DNA from 4 places in the Centipeda dianae genome. Region 2 is predicted to be linked to each of the others. Evidence: riboswitches for the same ligand, from Rfam matches in the RefSeq annotation. Region 2 holds a riboswitch; each other region holds the start of a gene.

Region 1 (7,724 bases), 640 kb from region 2:
GCGCACCGTCGCACCGAAGGACACATAGTCGCGCACCGTGAACGAACTCTCTGCGCTGATAATCTGCGGAACGAACGCGATCTCCCGCGCACGCTCGCGCGGCGACATTGCATAGATGTTGTGTCCGTTCGTATAGATGCGTCCCTGTGTCAGCTCCTGAAAGCCCATCAGGCACGCGAGGAGCGTGGACTTGCCGACACCGTTGCGCCCGAGGAGCGCAAGCACCTCGCCACCCTTGATCGAGAACGAGATATGCTCGAAGATGTACGGCGCATCCGCGCGATAGCGAAACGAGCCGTCGTCGAGCCAAAGCATTGCGCGCTCCATCAGAAATACCTCCGCTGGCGGTAGAGAATCCACGCGAAGAACGGTGTGCCGACAAAGCCGCAGAGAATCCCGAGCGGCACCTCTGCCGAGGTCAGCGTGCGTGCAAGGAGATCGGCGAGCATCAGGAAGGATGCCGCGAGTACCGCCGTTGCGGGCAGGAGCTGCGCGTGGTTGCCGCCGACGAGCATCCGCGCCAGATGCGGCAGGATCAGGCCGATCCACCCAATCGTCCCGCTCAGGCATACCGCCGATGCCGTGAGGAGTGTCGCGAGCGCGATCACGGCAAGCCGCTCACGGTTCACATTCACGCCGAGACTCGCCGCCTCCTGATCCGAGAGCGAAAGCACATTCATGCGCCAGCGCATTGCAAGCAGCCCCGCGAGCGTGAGGACGATGATCGGCGTGACGTAGAGCAGGTTGTCCCACGAGACCTTTGCGAGGCTGCCGAGCTGCCAGTAGACAATATCCGCGAGCTCCGTATCGGGGTCGGCGAGGTATTTCAGCAGACCGATCACCGCCGCCATAAAGCCCGACACGATGATGCCGCAGAGCACGAGCACGATGCGTGAGCGGCTCTGCACGAGCTTCGGCAACATAAGCGTCATCGTAACCGCCGCAATGCCGCCGAGGAATGCCGCGACCGCCGTGCCGCCGAGCGTCAGATGCGCGAGAATCGCAAGGCACGCGCCCACGCTCGCGCCCTGCGAGACACCGAGGAGGTCGGGCGATACGAGATCGTTGCGGAAGACCCCCTGATACGCCGCGCCCGACACCGCGAGCGCAACACCCACGAGAATGTCGCCGAGCACGCGCGGCAGACGGATCACCATGACCACGTTATACATCGACGCGTCCCACGTGATCGGTAGTTCGATAAAATTCGACGCGAGAATTGCCACCACCTGATCAAACGGGACGTAAAACCGCCCCACCGAAAGTGAGAGGACGAAAAACAGCACAGCGAGCACACTGCCCGCCGCCATCATACGCGCATACTGCCCCATAAAGCCCCTTTCCCGTTCCGCAAATCTCCAAATTTTCCCAACAAAAAATGCCCGCCGGAAAATCCGGTGAGCAATTACAGCGCACAAAAAGAGCGCAGTCCTCCCCCTGCCGGTTTTCCTTTGCAATGCAGACAAATGTCTGCGGGCAGGGAAGGACGTTTCCATACCTTCCCCCGCGACCGCGATCCCCACCGCAGTCAGGCCGACGCACCATAGCATACGCCACAGGTACGGCAGCTCGAAAAACTGAAAAACAAATGTAGTTTGTATGAGTATAGCATGAGATTCAAAATAATACAATGAGAAAAATCACTGTATTGCCCCTGCCAAACGTCCATCTTGCAAAAGGCGGCGTGCTCATGTAAAATGGAATAAGATTGGTATGATTTGAATTTATAGGAGGTATCTTATGTTTCTGATACGATGCACGCACGCGATGCGCACCGTCCTCGCTGCGGCGATGCTGGGCGTACTCGCACTCACGAGCGGCTGTTTCAGCGGCGATGTGGACGTCGTCATCAACGAGGACGGCAGTGCCGACCTCAAGACCACGCTCATCAGCGTGCCGATGCTCGCCGAGATCGTCGAGCAGAGCAAGACAGCGACGACGGCAAAGAATCCGGATGCGCAGGTCACGCCCGTAACGAAGGAGAATATGTCCGGCTACGAGATCACGGAGCACTACGCGACGGTCGAAAAGCTGTCGGAGAACGACTTCTTCAAGGCGAACGAGGGCAAAAACACGGGCATCACCGCGAACAAGAGCCTGTTCTACACGGACTACAACTTCGACCTGCTCTTTGAGGGCAGCCAGAACGGCGGCGGCGCGGGTGCGTTTGCGAGCAACATCACGTTCACGTATCAGATGACGCTGCCCGTCGCACCCACGAGCTCGAACGCCGACCGTTCGGAGGACGACGGCAAGCAGCTCACATGGAACCTCGGCAAGACCCTCGTAACAGGCGAGTCGTCCAAGATCGAGGTCGCGTTCCGCATCTGGAACAAGACGGCGATCATCGGCGCGGTCGTCCTTGTCGTCGTTCTCCTCGGCGCGTGCGCGTTCTTCTTCCTCCGCAGACGCAAGGAGACGGAGGAGGAGCCGCAGCAGGTCATTGAGGACGCTCCCATCGACGTAACACCGAACGAGACGAACGTCAAGAACTAAAGATTGGCAAGCAAAAACGAGGAGCCCCTGCAAACGTGCAAGGGTTCCTCGTTTTTTGTAAATGGGTATTGGGCTCAGTTGTAATGCCCGCGACAGGCGAAAATCGGACGAAAAAATCTACGCCAATCTGAGGGTCTATTTTATCAGCGATTCCTTTATTCTGTCCATATCAAAGCAAACGAAGGCATCGCCCCTCTCCGTTTGTTGTGGTCGCACTCTGAGCGGCGACACACGCGCGGTTCTATGGTCATTGTATCTGATTTGCGCAAAAAATCAATCCCATTAAACACACGTCAACCGCACTGCAAAATCAGGTGGACACGGTCGAAATTCCGTGCGGCAAGGTCTTCCTTCCGAATCCAGAAGTAGATCAGACCACAGTCGCCGTACATCAGCTCCGTATCCTCGTCCGTCACCGTCCCCATTTGCAGCAGCAATACCCAACGATCCACGGATGTTTCCACCGGATCCGCATCCTCCTCTTCGGGGCGCCGTGCGTGCACATCCCCCTCGATGTCTCTGCTGTAAAGCTCACACTCCGGCTCCATTTCGCCCTGAATCTCATCCGCATAGCCGAGCATCTTCATGGGATTGTCCTCGTGTGCGGCAGCATCGTATCCGAACTCCGCCCGCAGTTCGTTGTAGGTGTCCCAATCCACCTCTTTCCCGCTCCTGCGGCTGTATGCAAAGGACGACAGGAGACTGACGGCATCCGCAAACGTCAGTGCCTGTTCGCCCACGCTCCACTCCTTCGTTTCCGCCGGGATCTCCGTCGAAACAAGCTGCTCCGTCTCCGGAAAATAATAGACGCGCGCATAGCCCTTGTGCCCCGGTTCGAAGCCCCACTCCATCGACATGGTCTCATAGAAGAAGCTGAGCACGCCCGTCTTCGGCAGGAGCCCCGTGCGGTCGTACTGCGCGGCTTCGCCAAGGTTGATCTGGGCGAGAAAGGCAAGCGGACGGTTCTTCGTCACTCCCTCGAAGTCCGTTCCCTTATAGTACGGCCAGGCAAAATCTGCGGGCAGGTCGGGCGTTCCGTAGAACTTGCTTGCCCCGACGGGAAGTTTTTTCTGCGAAGGATGATGTGTAATCACAATCTCCCGCCGCTGTGTGCGTTCAAAGAACGCCGTCACCGCACGGCGCAGACATTCCCGCTCCGCTTCAACTTCGCGCACGAGCTGTTCCACGCTCATAGAAGCGGGTTCCTCCGCATACCAGCCGTGCCTGTTTTCAACCGCCTCTTTGCACCGTTCCGTCATCCCGCCGGGCTTGCCAAAGAAGACGCGCTCGATCTCCGCCTTGCCCGCCGCATCATGCTCCGCCGCTTCCAAATATTGCAGAGCCAGACGCAAAGCACAAAGTTTCGGATAACGATTGACCGCAAAAAAGTACAGGGCATAGCCCATGCGGTAGTTCCAGAGCGCATCACGTGCGGATTCCGAAACCTCGTTCAGTGTCTTGATGGCATCGAAAAAGCTGCGCTCCTCGATGGATTCCTGCGCGGTCTTCATGCCGCTGCCTTCTTCACGCGGATATACTGCATCGCAAGAATCACGGCGAAGATGGCACACCCGATGATGTCGGTGGTGCCGCCGGGCTTTATCATGAACAGCCCCGCACCGATGAGGAGGATGCGCTCATACATGCGGCAGTGATCGGCAAGGAAGCCGCAGAGCGCGGAGCTGAGGGCGATCATGCCCGCGAGTGCGGAGAGTGTCGCCATAACGAGGGCGAACGGCGTCGCGTCCACCATCAGAATCACGGGGGACAACACGAAGATGTACGGGATGATGAACGCCGCAATCGCGAGTTTCGACGCGTGTACGCCGGTTCTCAGCGCATTTCCCCCGCTGATGCCCGCCCCTGCGTAGGCGGCGAGCGCGACGGGCGGGGTCACGTCCGCGATGATGCCGAAGTAGAACACAAACATATGCGCCGCGAGGATGGGTACGCCCATCTGGACGAGTGCGGGCGCGGCAATGGTCGAGGTGATGACATAGTTCGCCGTGGTCGGTACGCCCATGCCGAGGACGATCGCCGTAATCATGGTGAAGAACATCGCGGGCAGGAGCATCCCTCCCGCCATCTCGATCAGTCCCGAGGCGAGGCGCAGTCCGACGCCCGTCTTGGTGACGACACCGATGATGATGCCCGCCGCCGCACAGGCGATGAGCACGCCGAGCACCGCCTTTGCCCCGCGCTCCAGCCCGTAGACGATCTCAATCGGCTTCATGCGCGTAGATTTCCGCAGCATGGCACAGGTGATGGAGAGGAAAATGGCGACAAGCGCCGCACGCATGGGCGTATACCCCGAGACGAGGAGATAGACGATAACGACGAGCGGGATCGCGAGATGGCCGCGCTCCTTTAGGAGGGTCAGGGGATTCGGCAGTTCGCTGCGCGGGATTCCTTTGAGGTTCTTGCGCTTTGCCTCGAAATGCACGCCGAGCCACACGCCCGTAAAGTAGAGGAGCGCAGGGATCGCCGCCGCCTTGACGACCTCGATGTAGGACACGCCGACGAACTCCGCCATGAGGAACGCCGCCGCCCCCATGACGGGAGGCATGAGCTGCCCGCCCGTGGATGCCGCCGCCTCGACCGCGCCCGCGAAGTTCGGATGGTAGCCGAGCTTTTTCATCATCGGGATGGTGAGCGAGCCCGTACCGACGACGTTTGCGACGGAGCTGCCCGAAACCGTTCCCATGAGGCCGCTTGAAAGCACGGCGACCTTCGCAGGGCCGCCGCTCGCCCAGCCCGCGACAGCGTTGGCAAGGTCGATGAAAAACTTGCCGAGCCCCGTGCTCTCAAGGTACGCGCCAAAGAGGATGAACAGGAAGATGAACGTCGAGGACACGCCGAGCGGGATGCCGAAGATGCCCTCCGTCGTATAGTAGAGGTGACTGATGAGCTGTTCGGGCGAAAGTCCTCTGTGCGCGAGCACACCCGGCATATACGGACCGAGGAAGGCATACGCGAGGAAACAGAGCACGACCGTCACCATCGGCAGCCCCACGACGCGCCGTGCCGCCTCGATGACGAGCAGGATGCCGATCCCGCCCACGACAATATCCGCCGTCGTAGCAGAGCCCGCACGCGTCACGAGTTCGCGGTACTGGACGACGATGTAGGCGGGTGCCGCCGCGCCGAGGACAGCAAGGAGCACGTCGATCGGGTGGAAAAAGTGATCGCGCGTCCACGCACGGCGGCAGGGATAGAGCAGATATGCGAGCGAGAGTCCGAAACCGAGGTGAACGGCACGCTGCAGCTGTGCGTCGAGGATGCCAAAGGTCGCCGTATAGAGCTGAAAGATGGAAAATGTGATGGCAATGGCGGCGATGATTTTCTGCGGCAGCCCTGCATAGTGGGCGGTGTTTGATTCGCGGTCGTATTTTTTGAGGACTGCTTCGGCAGTCTTGTGATCGGTCATAGAGAGTTCACATCCTTTGAGGAAAGTGTCTATATATTTCGCAAAAACAGCACAAAAGAAATACGAGGCCGCCGGCCGGCAGCCTCGGAATGTCATAGAAAATAGGTGTAGAGCGGCGCGACGACGAGGTCGATGCGCGTGCCGACGGGATACATCTCGTAGGCGGGAACACGCGTCCCGCCCGCCTCAATCGTCAGCTGTGTGCCGACACCCGTACGGAGACTGAGCGCAGGATAGTCGCGATCCATGTCGAGGACGAAGTAGTCGCCCTCCTGTCGGAACGTCCCCTCCTCGGGGAGAAACGGCAGTCCGACCCCGTGCGACTGATAGCGCGTACCCGTGAGGTGGAAATGTCCGTCCGCATACGCAGTCAGGAACTCCTCGACGGGGGTTTTCTGTACGGAGTGGATAAAATGAACCGTCAGAGGAACTTCGTCGCGCAGCTGCCGCACGAGGACAGTCTTTTGCCCGTCCACCTGCAAAAAGAGAGCGGGTGTGCTCAGAATATCAAACGCAACGAGCACTGCCGCCGCCGCGAGCGCAATCAGATACGCTCTCATTTCTCGTTAAAGAACTTCTCCGCGCCCGCATTCATCGGCAGGGACATCCCCGCCTTTGCCGTGTCCTTCGTGATCTGCTTGCCGACGGCGTGCGCTGCCTGCAGACGGTCGAGATTCGAGAAGATTGCCTTGGTGATGCTGTAGCCGAGATCGGCGTCTACCGAAGGACCCGCGACGAGCATCGCCATCACGGAGACGCTTGGGACAGCCTCGTCAAAGCCCGCATACGTCCCGGCGGGAATGACGGTCTTGGTGTAGAACGGATACTTTGCGATCAGATCGTCCGCTATTTTATCCTCCACCGGCAGCAGACGCACGGGGTTCTGCGCAGCGATGTCCTGCACGGATGCCGTCGGGTAGCCCGCCGTCAGAACGGCGACATCCACATTGCCGTCCTTGAGTGCGCTCGCGCCCTCGGCGAACGAGAGGAACTTTGCATCAATATCATCATACGATACGCCGTATGCGGCGAGGATCTGACGCACGTTTGCCTCCACGCCCGAGCCTGCCGCGCCGACCGCGACGCGCTTGCCCTTCAGCTCTGCGAGATTCTTGATCCCCGAGGACTGGAGCGTGACGAACTGGCACGTCTCGGGATAGAGCGAGGCGATGCCCTGCAGACCGTCCACCTTCTTGTCCGCGAACATTTCCGTACCGTTGACCGCATAGAAGGTAATATCGTTCTGCACCGTCGCGAGATCCACCGCCCCGTCGCGCAGCATATTGATATTGGCAACGGATGCACCCGTGCTCTGGGCGCTGGCGTTCATGCCCTTAATATCCTTGTTCAGCACCTCGGCGATTGCACCGCCGATGGGGTAGTACGTACCTGCCGTGCCGCCCGTTCCGATGTTGAGGAACTTCTTATCTCCCGACGAAGCGGAGTCGCCGCCGCAGCCGGTGAGAAGCGCGGCAGAGAATACAAGGACCGCACCTGCCGCAAGAATTTTCTTTACGGTAGAGATATTCATGTTCTTTCCCTCCATGATGAAATAGAAAAGCTCTCGAACTATCGTCGCGTACGGCGATAATGAATGTATATTATCATAAAGCATCCCCCACGTGCAAGCGGGAGATGCTTTGTATGATGGTATACACGCGCATACGGACGAAACTCTCATTTCTCGTTAAAGAACTTCTCCGCGCCCGCATTCATCGGCAGCGACATCCCCATCTGCACCGTCTCCCGCGTGATCTGCCGAGCGACGGGATGCGCTGTCCGCAGACGGTCAAGGTTCGAG
Region 2 (7,724 bases):
GACGACCGTCACCTCCGCACCGAGTTCCTTCAGCCGCCCCGCAAGGAGGTAAAGATTGCTGTTGTAGATCTTGCCGGGACGCAGCGGCTCGCCCGGTTGGAGCAGCTCATCCCCCGTACTCGCCACCGCGACGCGCACACGCCGATGGACAAGGACATCCCCATAGCCCTCGCTTGCAAGCACCGCCAGATGTGCCGCACGAATGCGCTGCCCCTGACGGATGAGCACGGTGTTCTTCTTAATGTCCTCGCCCGCATAGCAGTAGTTCTCATACGACTTGGACGTGAACGGAACGTGAATCCGCGCCCCGTCCTCCTGCACATCCTCCTGCCGCACCACACAGTCGCAGCCCTTCGGAATCGCACCGCCCGTCATGATGCGGACGCACTCGCCCGCGCCGACAGCGCCATCGAAGAAATCCCCCGCGCACTCCTCGCCGATGACACGCAGTGTCACAGGATTCTCCGCCGAGGCGTTTGCCGTGCTCGCCGCCGCGAACGTATATCCGTCGAGCGGCGAGCGGTCGAACGGCGGGTTGTCAAAGCCCGCACGCACGTCCTCCGCCGCAACGCGCCCCACGGCATCCAACAGGGGAACGCGCTCCGTTTCCGCAACCGGTGTTGTATGTGCGAGCAGTACCTCCACCGCCTGTTCGAGTTCGATGTTCTGCATTGTTCCCCTCCTAATCTTCATTCACGTATCTTTATACAAGAGATTCGCCTCTGTGTCTGTGCGAAATATCACACTCGCAATGAATCAGTGCCTATCAGATGAAACTATCGTGTGAAGTCGGTTCGTCGCCCCTAAGCATCCCCCTACTTCCCAAACGGGCACACAGGATAGTGGCACACCTTGCACTCCATGCAGAGCCCGCCGATGCCGAGGCGCGTGATCTCGCGCCGTGTCCACTCACTGCCCGCCACGACGCGCGGCACGATGATGTCAAAGATTGTCGCGGGCGCGTACATCACACAGCCCGGCAGCCCCATGATCGGCACGCTGCGCCCGTTCTTTTCGTAGTACGCGAGCAGGAACATCGCGCCCGGCAGCACGGGTGCGCCGTATGTCACGATACGCGCCCCCGTCGCGCGGATCGCTGCGGGTGTGCGGTCGTCTGGATCGACGCTCATGCCACCCGTGCAGAGCACCATATCCATGCCGAGATCCAGCAGCTCCTCAATCGCCGCACGCGTATGCTCCGTCCCGTCGTCCGAGAGGCGGTGTTCGTCCACGCGCAGTCCGAACGCACGCAGCTTGCTGTCGATGACAGGTGTAAAGGTGTCCTTGATCCGCCCGTGAAAGACCTCCGAGCCCGTCGTCACAACGCCGACCTTCATCGTTCGATAGGGCAGAATGCGCAGCAGCGACTCCGAGCCCGCCGTCTCGCGCACCTTTTCCATAATACTCTTGTCAATGACGAGCGGGATCACCCGCATCCCCGCGAGCTTCGTCCCCGCCTTCACAGGAAAATGCTGTGCGATCGTCGCGATCATCACATCCGTGATGTCATTCACCGCATCGAGAGCTTCCTCGCGTACCTCGAACACCCCCGCCACCGTCGAGGTCAGCTCGATCTTGCCTTCCTTCGGCTCGCTCGCCGTCATATATTCACTTTGACAGACATCGCGCAGAATTGCCGCAGCGTCGTTCTCGTGCAGCATATTTTCATTGTCTTCCCAGACGTAGATATGCTCCTTGCCGATGCGCAGCAGTACCTCCACATCCTCTGCACGGATCACATCGCCCTTGCGGAAGCGTGCCCCCTTGCGCTCCCCGCGCACAATCTCCGTAATATCGTGGCAGAGTACCATCCCCACTGCGTCCTGAACACGAACTTCCCGCATAGTCCCCCTCCGCTGCATTGACAGCATATTCAAAAACATATCATGTTCAATACATATCCACGATCACATTCAAATGATTTTCACAACAAACAAATCCATTTCTAAAAATCATTCTCATTTATATATTCTTCTTATTGATTATACCACACAAAATAGATTTTCTCTATGGTTTTTCGTAAATGAGAAAGGTTTTTTACCCCCATAGTCCCACTCTTGAACAGAAGATTACAGGAAGATCTGACGGACTTCATTTTATCGGCGATTCCTAGGGGCAACCGATTGATTTTCAATGCAAGTTACGCTATGATGAAAGCATTCGGTAGGGAAGGAGGAAGGTATATGCCGAATACAGGACTGACGCATTTTGACGAGGGCGGCGCTGCGATCATGGTCGATGTCAGTGGAAAGGAGAAGACGCACCGCGAGGCGATCGCAAGCGGGCGCATCTACGTGAGTGACGCGGTCTACGCCGCCATCGAGGGCGGCACGGCAGCGAAGGGCGACGTGCTCGGCGTTGCACGCATCGCGGGCATCATGGCGGCAAAACGCACATCGGACACAATCCCGCTCTGTCACCCGCTGCCGCTCGCCAAGTGTACGCTCGACTTCGCGCTTGAGGAGATCCCACGCCGTGCCGTTCGCGCATCTGCCGCCGTAAAAGTCACGGGCGAGACAGGTGTCGAGATGGAGGCACTGCACGCCGTGAGCGTTGCACTGCTCACGATCTACGATATGTGCAAGGCAATCGACAAGCGCATGGAGATCGGGGACATTCATCTTGAGCGCAAGTCCGGTGGTAAGAGCGGCACATTCGTCCGCTGATGGGGGTCCCTCAACCAACTCCGAGCAAGGATCGTCTAAGGGGAAAGCTACGACACCTTGCCTGACGGATTCCGTCACAGGGTATGCCTAGAAACAGACATACCTACCTATTTTGTAAAGGAGAATACCATCATGAAACTCAGGAATTTACTCACGGCGGGTCTCGCCGCCATGGCACTCTTTACCGCCGGCTGCGTCGGCGGCGGCGACAGCGCGAACAAGATGGAAACGCCGAAGGAAGGTCCTGTCGAGCTGCAGGTCTCGGCGGCGGCAAGCCTCACGGATGCGATGAAGGAACTCGCGACCATGTACGAAAAGGAGCACGGGAACACGAAGCTCGTCTACAACTTCGGCAGCAGCGGAGCACTCCAGCAGGCGATTGAGAACGGCGGCACCGCCGATGTCTTCGTCTCCGCCGCACAGAAGCAGATGAACGCACTCGACGAGAAGAAGCTCCTCGCGGACGGCACGCGCGTCGATCTGCTCATCAACGACGTGGTGCTCATCACGGCGAAGGACAGCAAGCTGAACCTGCCCGACTTCAAGGCAGTGCTTGACCCACAGGTCGCGCACATCGCCCTCGGTGAGCCCAAGGGCGTACCCGTCGGGCAGTACAGCGAGGAGGTCTTTACGAAGCTCGGTATCCTCGACGACGTGAAGGCACGTGCCGTCTACGGCTCGGATGTCCGTCAGGTGCTCGCGTGGGTCGAGACGGGCGATGCGGACTGCGGCGTTGTCTATGCGACCGATGCCGCTATCTCGGACAAGGTGAAGGTCACCGCCGTCGCCCCTGCCGATACGCACAAGCCCATCGTCTACCCCGCCGCTGTTCTCAAAGATGCAAAGAACATGAAGGAAGCAAAGGATTTCCTCGCGTTCCTCCAAACCAATGCGGCGAAAAAGGTCTTTGAGAAGTACGGCTTCAAAGTGAAATAATGACGGACGAAACACTATCCCCGCTCATCATCTCGCTTGAGGTCGCGGGACTTGCGACGGTGATTACATTTTTCCTCGGCATCGCGCTCGCGTACGGCGTGCTGCAGATCCGAAGCCGTTTCGCGGGCACGATTGCCGATGCCGTAATCACCCTGCCGCTCGTCCTGCCGCCGACCGTCGTCGGATTCTTCCTCCTGCTCTTCCTCGGGAAGCGCAGCGCCATTGGGAGCTTTCTCCTGTCGATCGACCTGCCGCTCGTCTTTACGTGGCGCGCGGCGGTCATCGCGGCGGTCATCGTGAGCCTACCGCTCATGTACCGTACGGCACGCGGTGCGTTCGAGGCGATGGATCGAAACATGATCCATGCAGCGCAAACCCTCGGTGTCAGCAACGGACGCATCTTTTGGCAGATCATCCTGCCGAATACGCGCCACGGCATCCTCGCGGGTCTTGTCCTCTCGTTTGCGCGTGCGCTCGGCGAGTTCGGCGCGACCATCATGTTCGCGGGCAACATCCCGGGACACACACAGACCATGTCCACCGCCATCTACGCGGCGGTACAGGCAAACGACTACGACCTCGCCTTTCGCTGGGCAATCGTCATCTCCCTGTTCTCGCTCGTCTTTATCGGGGCGATGAACCTGTACCTCAAACGGGAGGTGCGCTGATGGAGCTGATTGTAAACATCGAAAAGCGGCTGCGTGATTTCACCCTTGCGGCGAATTTCACGCTCACGGATACAACGCTCGCCCTCCTCGGTGCGTCGGGCAGCGGCAAGAGTATGACGCTGCGATGCATCGCGGGGCTCGAACGTCCCGATCGCGGGCAGATCGTCCTCAACGGACGCACGCTCTACGACAGCGAAAAGCGCATCCATCTCCCGCCGCAGGCGCGGAACGTCGGCTATCTCTTTCAGAACTACGCCCTCTTTCCAAACATGACCGTGCGCGAGAACATCATCTTCGCGCTCGACGGCTCACAGGAGGAAAAGGAGCGTATCTTCAAAGAGAACGTTGCACGCTTCTCGCTGGAAGGGCTTGAAAACGCCTATCCTGCGGGGCTGTCGGGCGGTCAGCAGCAGCGCGTCGCCTTTGCACGCATCCTCGCACACGGCGCGGATGTGCTGCTCCTCGACGAGCCGCTCTCCGCGCTCGACACCCATCTGAAATGGCAGATCGAAACGGCACTGCGTGAAATCCTTGCGGCGCAGAACATCGCGGCAATCCTTGTCACACACGACCGTGACGAGGCATTCCGCATCGCGGAGGAGATTGCAACGGTAGATCGTGGACATCTCACGCCGCCCATGGACAAGCACGAACTCTTTCGGCATCCCGGCACATGTGCCGCGACTGCGCTCACGGGCTGCAAAAACATCTCTGCCGCCCACCGCACGGACGAGCACCATGTCGCGGCGACCGACTGGGGCATCACGCTCCGCGTCGCGGATACCGAGACGGACGTGCGCCATATCGCCATCCGCGCACATTATCTGACGCTTGCAGACAGGTGCGGCGAGAACGTCCTCCCCGCACACATCGACGAGATCATCGAGAGCACCTTTACCTACATCATCATGCTGCGGTTCGCAGACGGCGGACTTCCTATCCGCTGGGAAATCGGCAAGGCGATCTGGGAGGCACAGAACGCCGGGGTATGTGATACATTACATTTCAAATTCCCCATCGAGGATCTTATGCTTCTGCGGGACTAGGCAGACAAAAATCCCGAACAGTGATTCGTCACCGTTCGGGATTTCTTATGCGGTCATACCATCAGGAATGCAGCAAGTTCATATATTTCTCTCGCTCCATTGCAGGAATCTGAAGGGCATCCATCGCCTGTGAAGCAGAGAGATTCATATTCTCCATGAGGTTTTTGATGTTTTGCAATGATGCCTGCATAACACCTTGCTGGATCCCCTGCTTGAGGCCTTGCTCGATCCCTTGCTTGAGGCCTTGCTCGATCCCTTGCTTTAATCCTTCTCTTCGCCATGCGCGCATACCGCTGATGTAGTCACGCATCGCCTTTTCGCGCTGCTCATACTGCCAGCGTTCAATCTCATCCTGCATAAAGACGTGTTCCGCCTTCATCGCTTCCTGAATCGCCGCCTCGCTCATCGCCAACTCCTCCGTTTCCGTTTCATTCAGCTTGTTTGAAAAGTATGCAAGCCACCGCTCAAGCCGTTTCATCTCTCGGACAGACTTCACCTCAAAGTTCGGGATCTCAAGGAAATGGATCTCAATGTCATCCGTCAGACGATGCCCGCTTGGAAGGTCATAAAGCCCGTACATCGTATGTGCCTGTTTCTGCGGGAGCAGGGAGAAATTCAGCAGATTGATCGTAATCGCGCGGTTCAGCTCCTCATATTCCTCGCCCCGATGGAGCGACTGATACATCTTCGCCCAATAATAGAGCGTGCGCTTCTCCATATTCCGCAGATTCACGAGCTGAACCTCGACATTGATACGCGTGCCGTCATCCGCAACACAGAGCAAATCAAGCCGTGACAGCTTATCCTCATCGAACTGCGGGTCAAGGTCGCGGTCAACAAAGGTAATATCCCGCAGCTCAGATGCGCCTTCAAGCCCTAGAACAGCATTGAGAAAACTGATGGTGATACGCTTGCGCTCTTCGCGCCCAAAGATAAATTTGAACAGGTAATCATTCAGTGGATTACACTCACATCGCTTCATTGTTCTCCCTCCTTTCTTACATTATACGATGAATCCATGAAAAAATGAAGGACTCACTGCTTCACTTGTTCCAACTTCCCCGCCGTCATTGTATAGCAGGTATCGGCGTAGTTTCGCGCGTCGCTCTCGTGCGTGACGAGGAGGACGGCAGCGCCCGCGTCTGCCGTTTCACGCAGGAGACGGAGGACGCTCTGCGTATTCTCCTCGTCGAGGTCGCCTGTCGGCTCGTCCGCGAGCAAAATCGCGGGCTTCATCACGAGTGCCCGCGCGATGGTCGCGCGGCGCAGCTCCCCGCCCGAGAGTTCCGCCGGCACGACCGACGCGAGTTTGCGGATGTCGAGCCGTTCCATCAGTTCGTCGGCACGTGCGGCAACATTTTCCTGCGTCCCCGTGAGCAGCGCGGGCAGCAGGATATTCTCGCGCACCGAGAGGGCGGCGAGCGACATCAGACGCTGCGGCACGATGCCGATGTGACGGCTGCGCAGACGGGTACGTGTATCCTCATCGAGCGCATAGAGATCCGTTTCATCGAGGAGGACACGCCCTGTCACGGGTTTCATCAACCCGCCGAGGATGTGCAGGAGCGTACTCTTGCCGCTGCCCGAGCGTCCCGTCACCGCCGTCAGCGTCCCCGCCGCGAGCGTGAGATTCGTCTCTGCGACCGCCACAAAGTAGCCGTCCTTTGCACTGTAGCGCAAAAAGTCCTGACTGATTTTCTCCGCACGAAGTTCCATCATCCATCCTCCCGCAGCATCTCACTGATCGGCGTACGCGTCACGCGTCCCACGGTCCACGCTGCCGAGAGCATCCCCGACAGGATTGCCGCCATGAACGTGTTTACGGCAAGCAGCGCAATCGTTCCGACATCCGGCAGGAGATAGGGACGCATCAGACCTTCCTTCATAAGACCTGCAAACGGAAGCAGAACAATCGCACCGACGGCGATCCCCATTGCCCCGCCTGCTGCCGAGGTAACAGCCGCCTCCGTCAGCATCATCCGCAGCAGGAAGGAACGCGTCGCCCCTGCGATGCGCAGGATCAGGAACTCGTACCGCCGTTCCCGCGCGGACAGATGAAATCCGATGCCGAGGACAATCACGGCAATCGCCCAAACAAATACGGTCAAAGTGCCGATGATTTCAAGGATGCCGCCGAGCCCCGCCTCCACATGATGCACCATCCCATGCGCGGGCTTTGCCGAGAGCGCGGGATAACTCTCATTGATTGCCGCCGCCACGCCCTCGGGCGTGAACCCCTCCGCCGTCCGAATCATCACGGCAGAGATGGCATTCTCCGTCGGAATCCCTTGAAAGTAATCGAAATCCAGTGATGCGGCATTTGCCATCATCGCACGCATCGTTTCCATATTCGTATAGACGGCGGTATCCATCCCCGTGCCCGTAGGACTCAGCCGCCCGACGACGCG
Region 3 (7,724 bases), 650 kb from region 2:
CGTGACCTCGCCGCTGTGCTTTGCGAGCACCATCACGCCCGAGTCGCACGCCGCCTTGTACTCCATGCCCGTCCCGACCAGAGGTGCCTGCGTCCGCAGGAGCGGCACTGCCTGACGCTGCATGTTCGCGCCCATGAGCGCACGGTTCGCATCGTCGTTTTCGAGGAACGGGATCATCGCCGTTGCGATGGAGAACACCTGACGCGGCGACACGTCCATATAGTCCACGCGGTCGCGCGGGTGCAGCCCCGTCTCCTCGTGGCAGCGCGCCGTAACGCGCTCGTTGACGAAGAACTCATGTTCATCCAGCGGCTCGTTCGCCTGTGCGATGATGAGCTCGTCCTCCTCGTCCGCCGTCAGGTAGCGCACCTCGTCCGTCACGCGGCGGTGCTCCTTGTCCACACGGCGGTACGGGGTCTCCATAAAGCCGAACCGGTTCACGCGTGCATAGTTTGCGAGTGAGCCGATGAGGCCGATGTTCGGACCTTCGGGGGACTCGACCGGGCACATACGCCCATAGTGCGAGTTGTGCACGTCGCGCACCTCAAAGCCCGCACGCTCACGCGAGAGACCGCCGGGGCCGAGCGCTGAGAGACGGCGCTTGTGAGTAAGCTCCGAAAGCGGGTTGTGCTGATCCATAAACTGCGAGAGCTGTGAAGATCCGAAGAACTCCTTCACCGCCGCCACGACGGGGCGGATGTTGATGAGCCCCTGCGGCGTGATGCTCTCCGTTTCCTGGATCGACATACGCTCGCGCACGACGCGCTCCATACGCGAAAGGCCGATGCGGAACTGGTTCTGCAGCAGCTCGCCGACCGCACGCACGCGGCGGTTGCCGAGGTGGTCGATGTCGTCCGTATTGCCGAATCCGTCCATAAGCCCGAGGAGATAGCTGATCGCCGCCATCACATCCTCGCGCGTCACCGTGCGGAACTGGTAGTCCCGCGTCGGCGCACAGAGCATCCGATGGATCTCGCCGTCCTTTTTCTGCACGTCAAAGGCGACGATCTCGCCCTCGCCGAAAAGCGCCGTCTCGCGCTCCGCGCTCACGGCATCCACCATGTCCTGTGTAATCGCCTCGCCCTTCGGGAATACGATCTCGCCCGTCTCCTTGTCAATGACGGGATTTGCCAGCACCTTGCCCAAGAGACGGCGGCGCCAGCCGAGTTTTTTCGTCAGCTTGTAGCGGCCGACCGTCGCCAGATCGTAGCGGCGCGGGTCAAAGAACAGCACCTCCAGGAGCTGCCGCGCATTGTCCTCGTTCGCGGGCTCGCCCGGACGCAGACGGCGATAGATCTCTATGACCGCCTTGCCGCGCGTCTTGACCTCGTCCGTGTCGCGCTCAAGCGTCGTGAGGATGCGCGGATCATCGCCAAAGAGCGCACGGATCTCATCGTCCGACTCGTAGCCGAGCGCACGAATGAGGTAGGTCACAGGCATCTTGCGCGTGCGGTCAATGCGCACGGACACGACATCGTTCGCATCCGTCTCGAGCTCGATCCACGCGCCGCGGTTCGGGATCATCGTCGCGTTGAACAGTTCCTTGCCCGTCGTGTCGATCTCGACCCCGTAGTACGTACCGGGCGAGCGGACAAGCTGACTGACAATGACGCGCTCCGCGCCGTTTATAATGAAGGTTCCCGTATCCGTCATGAGCGGGAAATCGCCCATGAATACCTCCTGCTCCTTGATCTCGCCCGTCTCACGGTTCACAAGACGCACATTGACACGCAGAGGAGCCGCATAAGTCACATCGCGTTCCTTGCACTCGTCGAGATCGTACTTCGGCTCACCGAGCGCGAACGATTCAAACGAAAGGATGAGATTCCCCGAGAAATCCTGAATGGGTGAGATGTCGCGGAAGATCTCCGCGAGCCCCACCTCCAAAAACCACCGGTAGCTCGTGCGCTGGATGTCGAGGAGATGCGGCATCTCCATAACTTCCTTGATACGCGCGTAGCTGTACCGGGTGCGACGGCCGACCGACACAGGATTGAACATGAACGCTGTCACCCTTTCGCTGGATTATCGTATGGTGATTTGTGCGTCGGAATAAAAAGACACAAAAAGAACAAGGCAACGATCTGAATACCTTGCTCTGTTGTTCCTTTCTAACACGAGCCGTGAAGGCTGCGGGTCACCGATAAAAGCTGCACAAATTTGACAGACTTTATTGGTCGGCGATCTCCTTTTCCTCCCCGAAAAAAAGCGCACAAATCCCCATTCTTATTCAATAGGTCATTGTATGATACTACATTCAAAAGCCCCGTGTCAAGGGGTATTTTTAGTTTTACCTGACTTTCTGTCAAAAACACATATTGTATGCTATACTGTTCATGCTACTCTCCCCGACACTCAAGTAGCGGAGGGGTGATGTCATGTCAGTTCGTACCTTTGCGCAGGCTGTCATAGCAAGTATAATAGCCTATTATATTTGCCAGTGGCTAGACAGCTGCCTTCGTTGAGTAGCTAGCCCGGGGAATCGCTGATAAAACGAAGTCTGTCAGATTGGTGCAGATTTTTTGTCCTGTCAAGGAGACAAACCGGACGCATAGCAAAGGCTATGTGGAGGATTTGTCGACAAAGACAGGGCGAAAAAGATGCGCCAAGATGGCACGGCTGAGTTTATCAGTGCTTCCCTAGATTGAGCACGCCCTATAAATGTGCGAGAAGCCCCCGTGAAGAATCTCCAGTTCTTCGCGGGGGCTTCGTCGTTTGTGACGTCTATGTCAGTCCGTGTTTGCCTACGCATAGTATAGCACAGTGCACTTCGGATTTCAAGAAGAACGTCTCACGTGTGTTTATTCTTCTGTGTAGGTTTGTCAATCATATGTTACACAAGAGAGAAGCGGAGAAAGCGTCTCACGAGGAGACTTCCATCCGAGGGGACGCATCGGAAAATTGTAATCCCACCATATTTAAGCACGATCACAGCAGCCCCCAAGTTGAATTTATCAGCGCTTCCTTACCCCTCATACCGATGGGCAAAGCAAAGGCGTTTCAGCCCCAGCAGAGCACAGGCTCCCGCCGCCGTGATGCCGTAGAAGTGAACCTCCGGCTGAACATCCAGATAGTCCACGATGGTTCCATTGGAAAGCGTACTGCCCGTGCAAAGGATGATGTCGGCATAGTTTTTGACGATGTCCTCTTTTACCGCAGGGTCGGCACCATTTTCGATCTGAATGCCGTATTTGATCTGCCCGATGTTCTGCGGATTCAAGTCCATGACGCGAACCTCATAGTTGGAGTTCGCCAACATCTCCACCATCGCCGGCTGAAAGCCCACCTGTCCGATGCGCTTGACACGGGGATAGAACTCATCCAGATATGCGCGAATATCCACCGCACATTGTTCCGGGCCGTCGTTGCGGCAGTGACGTGTTCCGATACAGAGACCGACCGCGCCCATGACGGCGTTGAGCGTCGCCAGGAAGAGACTCCGCGCATATCGGTCGCCGCACAGATCCATGGTCAGCACATCCTTCAGCCTGCCGTGGTACTCTGCGGGCGCATCCGTAAATGCCTGCCCCTTGCACCCCCGATACTCCGCCTGTAGCATCACATCCTTGCCCGTCAGAATCGGGAAATCCTTGCGCTTCGTATGACTGCCGATCGCCTCCTCCGGCGTCAGCGAGCGGCAGGTAATATCGACCGCATCATCCTCGATATGATACCGCCGCAAGACCTCGCCAAAGCGGCTGCGCAGCCGTCCAAACAACTCTTCTTTCGTCATGTTGCTTCTTCACTCATTTCGTAATCCCGAGGAACTTTTTTGTCGCCTCGTTCCAAGGGTGCGTAAACAGCTCCTTTGCAGGGACGATTGCCTGCATCGCGCCATGCAGCAGAATCCCGACGCGGTCGGCGAGCTCCGCCGCCTCGTGAAAATCATGGGTGACAAACGCAATCGCGCAGTGATACTCCGCTCGAATCCGACGGATCATCTCATACATGGACTCCTTTGTCACCGGGTCGAGTGCTGAAAACGGCTCATCCAGCAGCAACAGCGACGGATGTGTAATGAGCGCCCTCGCCAGAGCCGTACGCTGCTGCTCGCCGCCGCTCAGTGTCGATGGATACTGTGTGAGCAGGTGACGGATGCCGAACTGCTCCGCAATCTCCTGCACCCGTTCCCTGCAAGCTGCGCCGCTCACCTTCTTCATCCGCAGACCGTACGCGATATTCTCCGCCGCCGTCATGTGCGGAAACAGGCAGTACTCTTGATAGAGATAGCCGATCCTTCGCTCATGCAGGGCAAGCTCTCTCATATCCCGCCCGTTCAACAGCACCGCACCGGCATCCGGCGGGTGAAATCCCGCCATCAGCTCCAACAGCATCGTCTTGCCGGATCCGGTCTGCCCGATGATCGCAAGCACCTCATCCGCCCCGATGGCAAAGCGCACCGGCTGCAGGTGAAATGCCCCCCGTGTCAGTGCGGCATCCCTGACCTCCAGTATGATGTCAGCCTCCGGCTGCATAGCGTCTCCGCATCCCCTCTCGTCCCGTCAATAGATTGGATGCAGCCAGGGAGAGCCCTGACAAGAGCAGCAGAACAAAAGCGCTTGCCATGGCACTGTCCAGATCATTGCTGCTCACATTCAGATAGATATTGCCCGGCAGCGTCTCCGTTTTCATCCGCGTCACCCCCACCAACATCAGTGTCGCACCGAACTCGCCCAACGCACGCGACCAGATCAGCACCAGAGAGCCGATCAAGGCGTTGCGGCACAGCGGCAGCAGGATCGTTCGGAATCGCTGCCACGGCGATGCGCCGAGCAGCCCCGCCACCAACTCCATCTTATGATCCACCCCCTGCAGTGCCATTACACAGAGCTTGATCGCAAACGGGAGATTCACAACAAGCTGCGCCATGATGATCCCGTTGGTATCAAATACCACCGGCAGCCCCGCCGCCTTCAGTTCCTTGCCGAGCGGCGACGAAAACAGAATCAGCAGACTAAGCCCCAACACAATGTACGGCAGGGACATCGTCAGCTCCAAGATCACCTCGACCACACGCCTGCACGGCAGCTGCTCCCGCGTGAGCATATACGCCGTCGGAACGGCAAGGAGAAAACAGAGCACCGTGGAAATACTGGCGCACCGCACACTGAGCATCAGCGCGAATTGGTTCTCCGCATCCGAAAGATGCTGCGGCAGCGTCCGCAGGCCATCCAACAGGATAATGGAAATATTGCCGCCAATGAGTGCAAACACCAACAGCGTTATGAAAAGACAGAGCAGCAGGAACGGATCAACCCCCGATTTTCTCATGAGGCAAGTTCATAGCCGAACGATTTCCAGATTTCATGGGCTTCGTCACTATCCAAGAACGTCGAAAAAGCATCCGCCGCCCGATTGTCGGACCGGAACTTCAGACGCGCCGCCGGAATCGTCTTGATGTACGGTTTCAGATCATCCGTCGAAACAATGTCCACGCCATCCCCGCAGTTCTCCTTCCAAAGAATTGCGGCATCCGCCTCCTGCATGGAGAGGAGCGTCGCCATCTGGGGTGCCGTCGTCGTGGTCGACGTGATATTCAGCGCCTCCTTGATCCCCGCATCCTGAAACGCCTTTTCGGACAGCTTTCCGATTGCCGTCGATTGGGCATCGCCCATCACCACGCGGACATCCCCTCTCGTCAGGGACTTCAGGCTGTCGATCCCCTTCGGATTCCCCTTGCTGACTGCCAGAACGGGAATGTGTCGGACGAGCGGCTTGCTCTCCTTCACGGATTCCTGCACCGGCTTTACCTCCTGCTCAGAGCCCGCGATAAAGAAATCGCCTTCCTGCGATGTCTTGATCTGCGTCTGGATCTGCGCTGCATTCGCATAGGTTACCTGCACATCGCAGCCGGTCTTTTCCCGAAACGCATCCGCAATCTTCTGGAACGGCTTCTGCATCCCCGCACCACAGTAGATGCGCAGCACCTGCCCCGTCAGGTTCTCCGTCTCTGCAGCCACCGGCGAGGATGCTGTCGTACTGCTCGAAGGCTGCTCCGCTGTCCCCCCACAGCCGACAACGTTCAAAGCCACAGCCGACATCAACCCAAAGACAAGCAATTCTTTTTTCCAACGCATCGCAAAACATCCTCCTATACATAAAAAAGACACGCCCTTGAAGGACGTGCCTACGACACACAAAAACAGGCAGATGACATCCATCTGTCGCAGATATTCCTTCTCAAGCACGGAAAGCCAGTTCGTTTCCGAGCTGACTCGGGAGCCGAAGCTCCGGCAACCACCACATATACGAACAGTACACAGCGATGATTGCTTGGAACAATATGTATTTGACGACAGTATAGTAAAAACATTAGAGAAATGCAAGGATAAATTACTCCGATATGGAGCGCGGCAAATTGCAAGTTTAATTGGCGCAAGACCTCGTTAAATTTGGGCAAATTATATCATCGGGGCATACATATCGTTTGCTGTCTTATATGGGAAGAAATCTGCGCAGCATCCGATGCCCGTTTTCATTGCCTCCACACAAGCGTACGCCTACTCTTTTGCGTCAATTTATTTTACAACTTACACACCAATATCCCCGCCGACACAGACCGTGCGCGTGCCGATCTGTCCGATGTGCACAGGCAGCCCGTAGAGTGCGGTCATACCCGCCTCGTCGATAACCTCCGCCGCCGCGCCGTGCTTCCAGAGAGTCTTATCTTTTAAGATAAGTGTTTCCGCAGCAAGATAAAGCGCATGATCTGGAAAGTGCGTCGTCATCAGGATGCCAATGCCCTGCGCGTGGAGACGCAGGACGAGATCGAGGAAGCGGTGCGCGTTGCCGAAGTCGAGGTGCGCCGTCGGCTCGTCGAGGATAAGAAACGCAGGGCTTTGCGTAAGTGCCGCCGCGAGCAGGACGAGCTGGCGCTCGCCGCCCGAGATGTTCGTATAGGGCTGCTCCGCGAGATGAGCGATGCCGAGAAAACGCAGATGATGCAGGGCGATCTCCGCCTCGCGCGTCCCGGGCGAACCGAAGTAGCGCATGTGCGCCGTGCGCCCCATCATGACGACATCGAGCACGCGGAAGGGAAAGGTCGGCGTGTGATTCTGCGGGATGTAGGCGATCTTTCGCGCGAGTTCCCGCTGTCCGTACGCGCTGCGCTCCTTCCCATCGAGGAGCACGCGCCCCGTGCCACCGTGCTCGCCCACGATACATTTCAGCAGGGTGCTCTTGCCAGTGCCGTTCTTTCCAAGAATGCAGTAGATCCCCGTGCCCGCGAGGGAGAATGTCACATTCTCCAAGATCGTGCGCTGTGCATCATAGGAAAAGCCCAACTGCTCTACGTCCAGTCTCACCAGCGCACCTTCTTTCTCAGGATGAAGTAAATGAAGATCGGAATACTCACGATGCCCGTAATGACACCAATCGGAATCTCAAGTGCCGTCAGTGTGCGGCAGAGGTCGTCGATCACAAGCAGATAGACAATGCCGAGCGATGCGGACACGGGCATCAGCCGCCGAAAGTCGGGGCCGACGATCATGCGCGCGAGATGCGGGATGACGATGCCGACCCAGCCGATAATGCCCGAAATACTCACAACAAGTGCCGTGACAAGCGTCGCGGCAAGAATGATGATGGCGCGGTCACGTCGGACGGCAACGCCCATCGACTGTGCCTCCTGCTCGCCCATGCTGAGGATGTTGATGCGCCAACGATAGAGGAACAGCAGCGTCAGTGCCGCAAGATACGCGGGCAGGATGAGCAGCAGCCCATCG
Region 4 (7,724 bases), 400 kb from region 2:
TTGATCCCGCGTAATGTGCGGCTCTCGGAGGCACCGTCCTTCGGACAGCCCATCACCTCCTACGACATCACATCGCGCGGTGCGGAGAGCTACATCGAGCTTGCGAGGGAGGTCATGAAGCGTGAAGAAAGCTAAGACCGGCGGTCTCGGGCGCGGCCTCGGCGCACTCGGACTGGGGAAAAACATGATCGCAGGGCAAAAGCCGACGGATGCACCTGCCGCAGAGAGGCGGACGGCTTCTCCCACAGAGCAGACGGCATCCGCCGTACCGGCAAGCCCTGCACAGATCGCTGTGGATGCCATACAGCCGAACCGTTTTCAGCCGCGCCGTGAGTTCGACGAGGCGGCATTGGAGGAGCTGCGCGAGTCCATCGCACGGCATGGCATTCTGCAGCCGCTCTCCGTGCGTGCCATCGGCGACGGCAGATATGAGCTGATCGCGGGCGAGCGCCGCCTGCGTGCGGCACGCCTTGCAGGGCTCACGCACGTTCCCGTCGTCATGCGCACGGCGACGGATGCCGAGATGGCGGAGATGGCGCTCATCGAGAACATCCAGCGCGAGGATCTGAACCCGATCGAGGAGGCGCGTGCCTACGAGCAGTTGCTGACGAAGTTCCGCCTCTCGCAGGAGGAACTGGCGCGGCGCGTGGCACGCAGCCGCTCGGCGATCGCCAACAGCGTGCGCCTCCTGCGCCTCGCCGAGGGCGTACAGGCATTTATCGCGAACGGTGTCCTCACGATGGGGCAGGTGCGCCCTCTCCTCGCAATTGACAGCCACGCGCTCCAATACGAGGCGGCGGAGTACATACAGGAGCATGAGCTCTCGGCACGCGGCGCGGAGGCACTCGTGAAGCGGCTCGCCAAAGACGCGAACGCCCTCAAAAAACGGGAACAGACGGAAAAACAGGAGCGTACGCCGGACATCTTCGTCCGTGCGGCGGAGGAGCGTCTGACGCAGAAACTCGGGACGAAGGTCCGTATACAGGAGGGACGTGAGAAGGGAAAGGGACGGTTGGAGATCAGCTATTTTTCCGCCGATGATCTCGAACGCCTGTTGGGACTTCTCACGGGCACGGATGGCCCGTCCAAGGAGGATAAGCGTGCGGCGCTGCGTGCGATCTCCACGCAGTCCTTCACCGTCTGACTGCCGACATAGGGAAGGAAGAAAACATTGTTTCTGAACAGTCTCGTCAACTATATCACAGCACATGAGGCAGCACTCCTGCTGACCTCCATGCTGCTTATTCTGGTCTTACTGATTTTGGTCATCTATACCATGGTGCGCCTCAGCTCGATGCGTGCACGCTACCGCGAGATGATGCGCGGCACGCAGGCGGACGATCTGGAGGGAATGCTGATCGGACACATCCACGAGGTCGAGGCGATCGCTGCGACGAATGCGCAGATTCTTGAGGAGAACGAGCTCATCCGGCAGTTCATCCGCAAGTCGATCGTGCGCGTCGCCTCCGTCCGGTTCCGCGCGTTCGAGGACATGGGCGGCGATCTCAGCTATGCGGTCGCCATGCTCGATGCGAACAACGACGGCGTGATCTTTTCGAGCATCTTCGCCCGTGCGGACTCGCGCAGCTACATCAAACCGATCAAGAACGGCTCCTCGGAGTATCCGCTCACCGATGAGGAGAAGGGCGTGCTGCGCGAGGCGATGGCGCAGCCGCTGCCGATCAAGTATTGAGGAAGCATAGAAAACCTGCTGGCACTCAGCAGGTTTTCATTTTTTTCGGCTAGGATAGGTCGGAGGAACAGTGCCGTCTGTCTGTGCGCTCCTCGCAGAACCCTCGTTACGCAAGCGGTCGGACACTTGCTTCACTAGGGCTTGCTGCGGAGCAACACAGACCGTCCGTGCCCTTCCCCGTTGAACAAGGAAAGACCTCTATATCATCCAGGAGAACAGCTTGAACGAAGAAACACGCTATCAAATCCAATTCATCGACAACGCAGCGGATGTGACGCGCACGGTGCGTCTCTCGCTGCGTTCTGCACGCTTGCTCGCCGTGGGGGCTGGGGCGGCGGTCGCTGTCCTTGCAGCGGCATCGGTGCTCTCCATTTATACCCTCATGCGGGGCGATACGAACAATGCGGAGACGGCACAGCTGCGCGAGGCGAACCGCATCCAACAGGAGCAGATTCTGCAGGTATCGAAAAGGGCTGCCGCCCTCCAACAGGATCTCGATCAGCTGCGCCGCTCCGAGGACGGGCTGCGTGCCATCGTCGGCGCACCGCCCGCCGCTGCGGACGAGACTGTGCAGGAGGGGACATATGCCCCGACGGGCGGCGCACCGCATGACCTCACCACCGCCGATGTCGGTGAGGCGCTCACGATGATCGAGCAGCGTCTTGGTACGCGCCGCTCCTCCATTGACCTCCTCGCCGAGACCCTGCGCAGGGAGTTCCCCGGGGCGGCAGGGTTCGTCTCGGACGATGCCACACATACCGTACCCTCCATCTGGCCGGCGGCGGGCTATGTCAGCTCGCCCTACGGTCTGCGTTTTGACGGCACGGAGTTCCATCAGGGGATCGACATTGCCGCCGAGATGGGTACGCCCATTGTTGCGACCGCCGACGGCGTTGTCACGGCGGCGGGATGGAACGGCGGCTACGGCAACATGGTCGATGTGGATCACGGCGGCGGCATCGTGACGCGCTACGGACACGCCTCCGCGCTTGCCGTCACGGTTGGACAACAGGTACGGCGCGGCGAGGTGATCGCCTACGTCGGCTCGACGGGACACTCGACAGGTCCGCACGTTCACTATGAGGTGCGCGTTGACGGTCAGCCCGTCAACCCCGCAGGATATTTATAAGGGAGAACGGTATGAAATCCATCATTTGTATGATTGCCGCAGGGCTTTTCCTCCTGTCCGCATGGGGCGTGCGTGCGGAGGCAAAGGACATCCACGAGGTTATGACGGCACAGGAGCAGCATGAGAGCGCCGCGCCCGCAGATGCGGATGCAAAAAATGCGGACGAGGAGAGCACTCTTGAGGAGGAGCTGGATGAACTCGGTGATGCGTCTGTCGGTTCGCACGAGGAAGAACGCACATCGCATCCTGCGCATGAGGGCGCAGCAGCGCAGGAGTCTGCTGCAAAAGAGCCCGCACCGCAGGACGGTGGGCACGGGATCGGCATTGCTCCCACGGCATCTGACAATGCTGCCTACGGCGCGGCGACCGCGATCGAACCCGTGACGCTCGCGGAGGGCGACTGGGTCTTTATCGAGGGCGACGAGCGGCGCGGGTGGTTCTTTGACCGCACGCGGATGCAGCGGAACGAGGACGGCACACTTTCCTACTGGCAGCTCATCCTCTACAACGACCTCGGCAGCGCACAGTTCGTGCGTGCGATGCACGACGAGGCATACGAAAACGTCCGTTACACCCTCCAACGGCGCGTGCTCGACCCCAAAAAGAACACGATCCGCACCTATGAGATCATCGCCTATGACGGCGCGAACACGGTGATCACGGATGCGGAGCGCGACGGGCACGCTGCCGAGATCCGTCCGAACACCATGGCGGAGAAGGAGCGTGACGCCGTGAAGAAGGCGGCGAAGAAATACAAGGTGAAAAATAAATCTCGGACATACTGAGAATAAATGTCGTATATTGACATTTTCCACAAAATCTGTTAGAATTAACAAACGATTAAGAAAGCGTAATCCGTGCTTCCTTCCATAGCAGAGGGGGAAACTCCTCTCCGTTTCCGAGCAAAAATATCTAAGGGCATGTGCCTATGATATTGCGCCTGCGCTGCGGCTCGGCCAAGACGCGCACAGGGTTCGGGCAGAAATGCCCGTGCCTTCCCGTCGGGAGGCATCGTCTCTCCCTTGAAAAGGAAACGACAGAATCGCCAATCACGGGATGTGTCTGCATCTGTTTCGATGTGCATAGATGCGGTGGATACGACTGTGTCATGGGCTGTTTGTCGTGCCTTGGGTACGGGGGACAGCCTTTTTGCGTGAAAAAACGAACGTAAAATTAGTTTCTCTGCCGCACAAAAGTGTATTTCTTTTTTTTAGGAATCGGTGTATAATTATAAAAATTTTCTATAACTATGAGTAATCATTATCAATTATAAATGGTGTATAGATTAGGAGGATTCGTGTGAGTAAAAGGGAGAGCTTGTGGGAGGCCTATCTCGCAAAGGGCATGAGTCGGCGCAGCTTTTTGAAGGGCTGCGTGACGCTCACGTCGCTGATGGGGCTGAGCACGGACATGATGACGAAGGTCGTCGAGGCGGCGGAGACGAAGCCGCTGCCGGTCGTGATCTGGCTGCACGGGCACGAGTGTACGGGCTGCGATGAGTCGTTCATCCGCTCGGGTGCGCCGCTCGCGTCCGATCTGGTGCTCAGCAACATTGCGCTGGAGTACAGTCATGTCCTCAGTGCCGGCTGCGGCGAGCCGTTCGAGGAGCACCTCGAAACCACGGTCAAGAAGTACCACGGTGAGTACATCCTCGCGGTCGAGGGTGCGGTCGCGGCGGGCGAGCACGCCTACACCTGTATGTCGGGCGGCAGACCCTTCATGGAGACGTTGAAGCACGTCGCGGCAGGGGCAAAGGCGGTCATTGCCTACGGCACGTGTGCAACGGCGGGCGGCATCCAGGCGGCTGCGCCGAACCCGACCGAGTCGCGCGGCATCCGTGCCTTCATCGGGGCGAAGCCCTACATCGCCGTGCCCGGCTGCCCGCCGATCCCCGAGGTCATGACGGGGGTCGTCATGCACGTTGCGCTCTTCGGCACGCTGCCGCCGCTCGACGGGGAGGGGAGACCGCGCCAGTTCTACGGCAACCGCATCCACGACACCTGCTATCGCCGTCCGTTCTTCGATGCGGGGATGTTTGCCGATCGCTTTGACGATGCGGGCGCAAAGGCGGGCTGGTGCCTCTATCACCTCGGGTGCCGAGGACCTGAGACATACAATTCCTGCGGCAATCTGCGCTGGTACCAAGGAATGTCGTACCCGATCCAGTCGGGTGCGCCCTGCATCGGGTGCAGCAATGCGAATTTCTGGGATGATGCGCCCTTCTCGAAACGTCTGCCCGAGTATGACGGCATCGACGTGGATATGGTCGGTGCGGGGCTTGCCGTGGCGACGGCGGTTGGTGTCGCGGCACACGCGGGCGCGAGCCTTGTGCAGAAGAAATGTCACGAGAAGCAGCTTGAAAACGAGGGAAAGCAGGTGCATGAATGAAACACGTTGTTGTTGACCCGATTACGCGCATTGAGGGGCATCTGCGCGTCGAGATCCAGGTGGATGAGGCGACGGGCAAGGTCACGGATGCCATCTCCTCCGGAACGGCATGGCGCGGGCTTGAGCTCGTCATGAACGACCGCGACCCGCGCGATGCGTGGGCGTACATCCAGCGCATCTGCGGCGTCTGCACGTCCTCCCATGCACTCGGCTGTCTGCGTGCGGTCGAGGATGCGCTCGGCATCACCATCCCGAAGAACGCACACTACATCCGCAACATCATCGCGGCATCCCTCGGCCATCAGGATCACATCATCCATTTCTACCACCTCCACGCGCTCGACTGGGTCAGCCCGTTGGAGGCTCTGAAGGCGGATCCTGCGGCGACGGCGGCACTCCAGAACACGGTGCTCAGGGCCTACCGTCTGCCCTTCCGCGGCCCACAGGGACTTGAGACGGAGGCGTATCCGCACGACTTCCCCGTCTCGAACGCGGACTACTATGCGGCGATCAAGGCGAAGGTGCAGAAGATCGTGGAGAGCGGCCAGCTCGGTATTTTCTCCGCGCAGTGGTGGGATCACCCCGACTATCAGATGCTGCCGCCCGAGGTGCATCTCATGGCGATTTCCCACTATCTTGAAATGCTGGACAAGCAGAAGGATCTCGTCGTTCCGCACGTCGTCTTTGGCGGCAAGAACCCGCACCCGCACTATTGTCTCGGCGGTATGCCCTGCTCCATCTCGATGGAGGACGGCAACGCACCGATCAACACGGCGCGGCTTGCGATTGTGGATCGCTCGATCCAGTCCGCACGCCACATGATGAACAACTACTATCTGCCGGATGTGCTCGCCATCGGGCATCTGTATGTGCAGAAGGGCTACACCTCGGGCGGCGGGCTCGCCAAGGAGCGCGTGCTCGGATTCGGGATGTTCCCCGAGGAGCCGTTCTCAGGCGCAACGAACGGCGACTTTTTCAAGGATCTGCTCGTACGCTGCAACGGCGTCGTCGAGAACTTTGCGGGCGGCGTGATGCAGGCGAAGGTCTATGACTTTAAGATGGAGGATGTCTCCGACCCCGAGGTCATCAGCGAGAGCGTCGAACACGGCTGGTACGAGTACAGCGGCGGCGACAGCAAGGGGCTGCACCCGTGGGAGGGCGAGACGAAGCCGCACTACACAGAGCCGAAGGAAGGTACCAAGACGGAGTGGAAGGCGCTGAACGAGCAGGGCAAATACTCGTGGCTCAAGACGCCGAAATGGCGCGGCAAGCTCTGCGAGGTCGGCCCCTTGGCGCGCTACATCGTCCTCTACACGAAGGCAAAGCAGGGGCTGCTCGGCGACCTCACGTGGGCGGAGCAGATGATTGTCGATCAGATCGACGCGGTGACGAAGGTGCTCGGCGTTCCTGCCGAGGCGTGGCTGCCCTCGACGGTCGGCCGCACGGCGGCGCGTGCGCTCGATGCGCAGCTGCAGGCGGAGATCAGCAAGTTCTTCTTTGACAAGCTCGTCGCGAACATTAAGAGCGGCGACACGCGCGTGGTGAACAACGACAAGTGGGATCCCTCCTCGTGGCCGAAGGAGGCGAAGGGCGTCGGCTTCTACGAAGCGCCGCGCGGTGCGCTCAGTCACTGGGCGGTCATCAAGGACGGCAAGATCGCCAACTATCAAGCGGTTGTGCCGACGACGTGGAACGCCTGTCCGCGCGATGATGCAGCGGGACACGGTGCGTACGAGATGGCGATGATGGATACGCCCGTCAAGATCGCCGACAAGCCGCTGGAGATCGTGAAGGCGGTGCGCTCGTTCGATCCGTGCATGGCGTGCGCGACGCACCTCTTTAACGCAAAGGGGGAGAAGATCCGCGTCGTCACGACCGACCCCTACGCCGGCGTGCGCGTGGACGAATAGGGGGCGATCCGCATGAAACAAGAAGTACGCAAGGAATATTACCTCTTCAGTCCCTTCCTGCGCATCTTTCACTGGCTGATGGTCATTGCGATCATCGTGCTCTTTATCACGGGCTTCCTCATCACGAAGCCGCCCGTCATTCTCGCCTCCGAGCCGACGGATACGCCGCTCCTGATGAACCTCGTGCGCAACATCCACTTCATTGCGGCGTTTGCGTTCTGTGCGGGCTTCATCGGGCGCGTCTACGGCTTTATCATCAATCGCGGCGACCGCCTTTTCCCGCATTTCTGGAAAAAGCAGTACTACCGCGACATGATGGATGTCGGTCTGCACTATGCGCTCATCAAGCCGTCGCACGCGCCGTTCCTGCGCAACCCTCTGGCGCGCGCTTCGTATGCAGGGCTGTATGTGCTCGTCGCCATCGAGGTGCTGACGGGCTTTGCCATGTACTATATGACGGAGCCGTCGGCGATCGGCGGCATCCTGTTCGGCTGGGTGAACCGTGTCCTCGGCAACGAGTTCATGTCGCATTTCGTGCATCACTATGCAGCGTGGGCGATCATTCTCTTTGCCATCGGACATTTCTACATGGTCATCCGTGCGG

Evidence for each region. Region 2 has a riboswitch for molybdenum cofactor ahead of modA (molybdate ABC transporter substrate-binding protein). Riboswitches for the same ligand answer to the same signal wherever they lie in the genome.
Region 1: linked by a shared signal. The riboswitch ahead of QU667_RS10265 (FecCD family ABC transporter permease) and the one ahead of modA (molybdate ABC transporter substrate-binding protein) in region 2 are both predicted to bind molybdenum cofactor.
Region 3: linked by a shared signal. The riboswitch ahead of QU667_RS10230 (molybdate ABC transporter substrate-binding protein) and the one ahead of modA (molybdate ABC transporter substrate-binding protein) in region 2 are both predicted to bind molybdenum cofactor.
Region 4: linked by a shared signal. The riboswitch ahead of QU667_RS11425 (hydrogenase small subunit) and the one ahead of modA (molybdate ABC transporter substrate-binding protein) in region 2 are both predicted to bind molybdenum cofactor.

What each region holds. Positions count from the first base shown of each region.
Region 1 covers NZ_CP128650.1:2,112,074-2,119,797, forward strand. Annotated here, with positions in the region: gene QU667_RS10260 (ABC transporter ATP-binding protein) at 1-327, opposite strand, end outside; gene QU667_RS10265 (FecCD family ABC transporter permease) at 327-1,331, opposite strand; molybdenum cofactor riboswitch at 1,431-1,587, opposite strand; gene QU667_RS10270 (hypothetical protein) at 1,741-2,496, shown strand; gene QU667_RS10275 (YwqG family protein) at 2,790-4,007, opposite strand; gene QU667_RS10280 (TRAP transporter permease) at 4,004-5,923, opposite strand; gene QU667_RS10285 (DUF1850 domain-containing protein) at 6,016-6,483, opposite strand; gene QU667_RS10290 (TAXI family TRAP transporter solute-binding subunit) at 6,480-7,454, opposite strand; gene QU667_RS10295 (TAXI family TRAP transporter solute-binding subunit) at 7,601-7,724, opposite strand, start outside.
Region 2 covers NZ_CP128650.1:362,394-370,117, reverse strand. Annotated here, with positions in the region: gene QU667_RS01855 (molybdopterin molybdotransferase MoeA) at 1-672, opposite strand, end outside; gene QU667_RS01850 (molybdopterin-binding protein) at 816-1,844, opposite strand; gene moaC (cyclic pyranopterin monophosphate synthase MoaC) at 2,184-2,666, shown strand; molybdenum cofactor riboswitch at 2,673-2,805, shown strand; gene modA (molybdate ABC transporter substrate-binding protein) at 2,799-3,602, shown strand; gene modB (molybdate ABC transporter permease subunit) at 3,602-4,270, shown strand; gene QU667_RS01830 (sulfate/molybdate ABC transporter ATP-binding protein) at 4,270-5,316, shown strand; gene QU667_RS01825 (Rpn family recombination-promoting nuclease/putative transposase) at 5,378-6,298, opposite strand; gene QU667_RS01820 (ABC transporter ATP-binding protein) at 6,352-7,035, opposite strand; gene QU667_RS01815 (ABC transporter permease) at 7,032-7,724, opposite strand, start outside.
Region 3 covers NZ_CP128650.1:2,099,472-2,107,195, forward strand. Annotated here, with positions in the region: gene rpoB (DNA-directed RNA polymerase subunit beta) at 1-2,001, opposite strand, end outside; gene QU667_RS10210 (secretion protein HlyD) at 2,509-2,643, shown strand; gene QU667_RS10215 (Rossmann-like domain-containing protein) at 2,966-3,733, opposite strand; gene QU667_RS10220 (ATP-binding cassette domain-containing protein) at 3,747-4,475, opposite strand; gene QU667_RS10225 (ABC transporter permease) at 4,459-5,271, opposite strand; gene QU667_RS10230 (molybdate ABC transporter substrate-binding protein) at 5,268-6,077, opposite strand; molybdenum cofactor riboswitch at 6,158-6,291, opposite strand; gene QU667_RS10235 (ABC transporter ATP-binding protein) at 6,531-7,304, opposite strand; gene QU667_RS10240 (FecCD family ABC transporter permease) at 7,301-7,724, opposite strand, start outside.
Region 4 covers NZ_CP128650.1:2,353,397-2,361,120, reverse strand. Annotated here, with positions in the region: gene QU667_RS11450 (ParA family protein) at 1-135, shown strand, start outside; gene QU667_RS11445 (ParB/RepB/Spo0J family partition protein) at 122-1,144, shown strand; gene QU667_RS11440 (DUF4446 family protein) at 1,172-1,693, shown strand; gene QU667_RS11435 (M23 family metallopeptidase) at 1,914-2,822, shown strand; gene QU667_RS11430 (hypothetical protein) at 2,834-3,607, shown strand; molybdenum cofactor riboswitch at 3,707-3,871, shown strand; gene QU667_RS11425 (hydrogenase small subunit) at 4,122-5,210, shown strand; gene QU667_RS11420 (nickel-dependent hydrogenase large subunit) at 5,207-7,120, shown strand; gene cybH (Ni/Fe-hydrogenase, b-type cytochrome subunit) at 7,133-7,724, shown strand, end outside.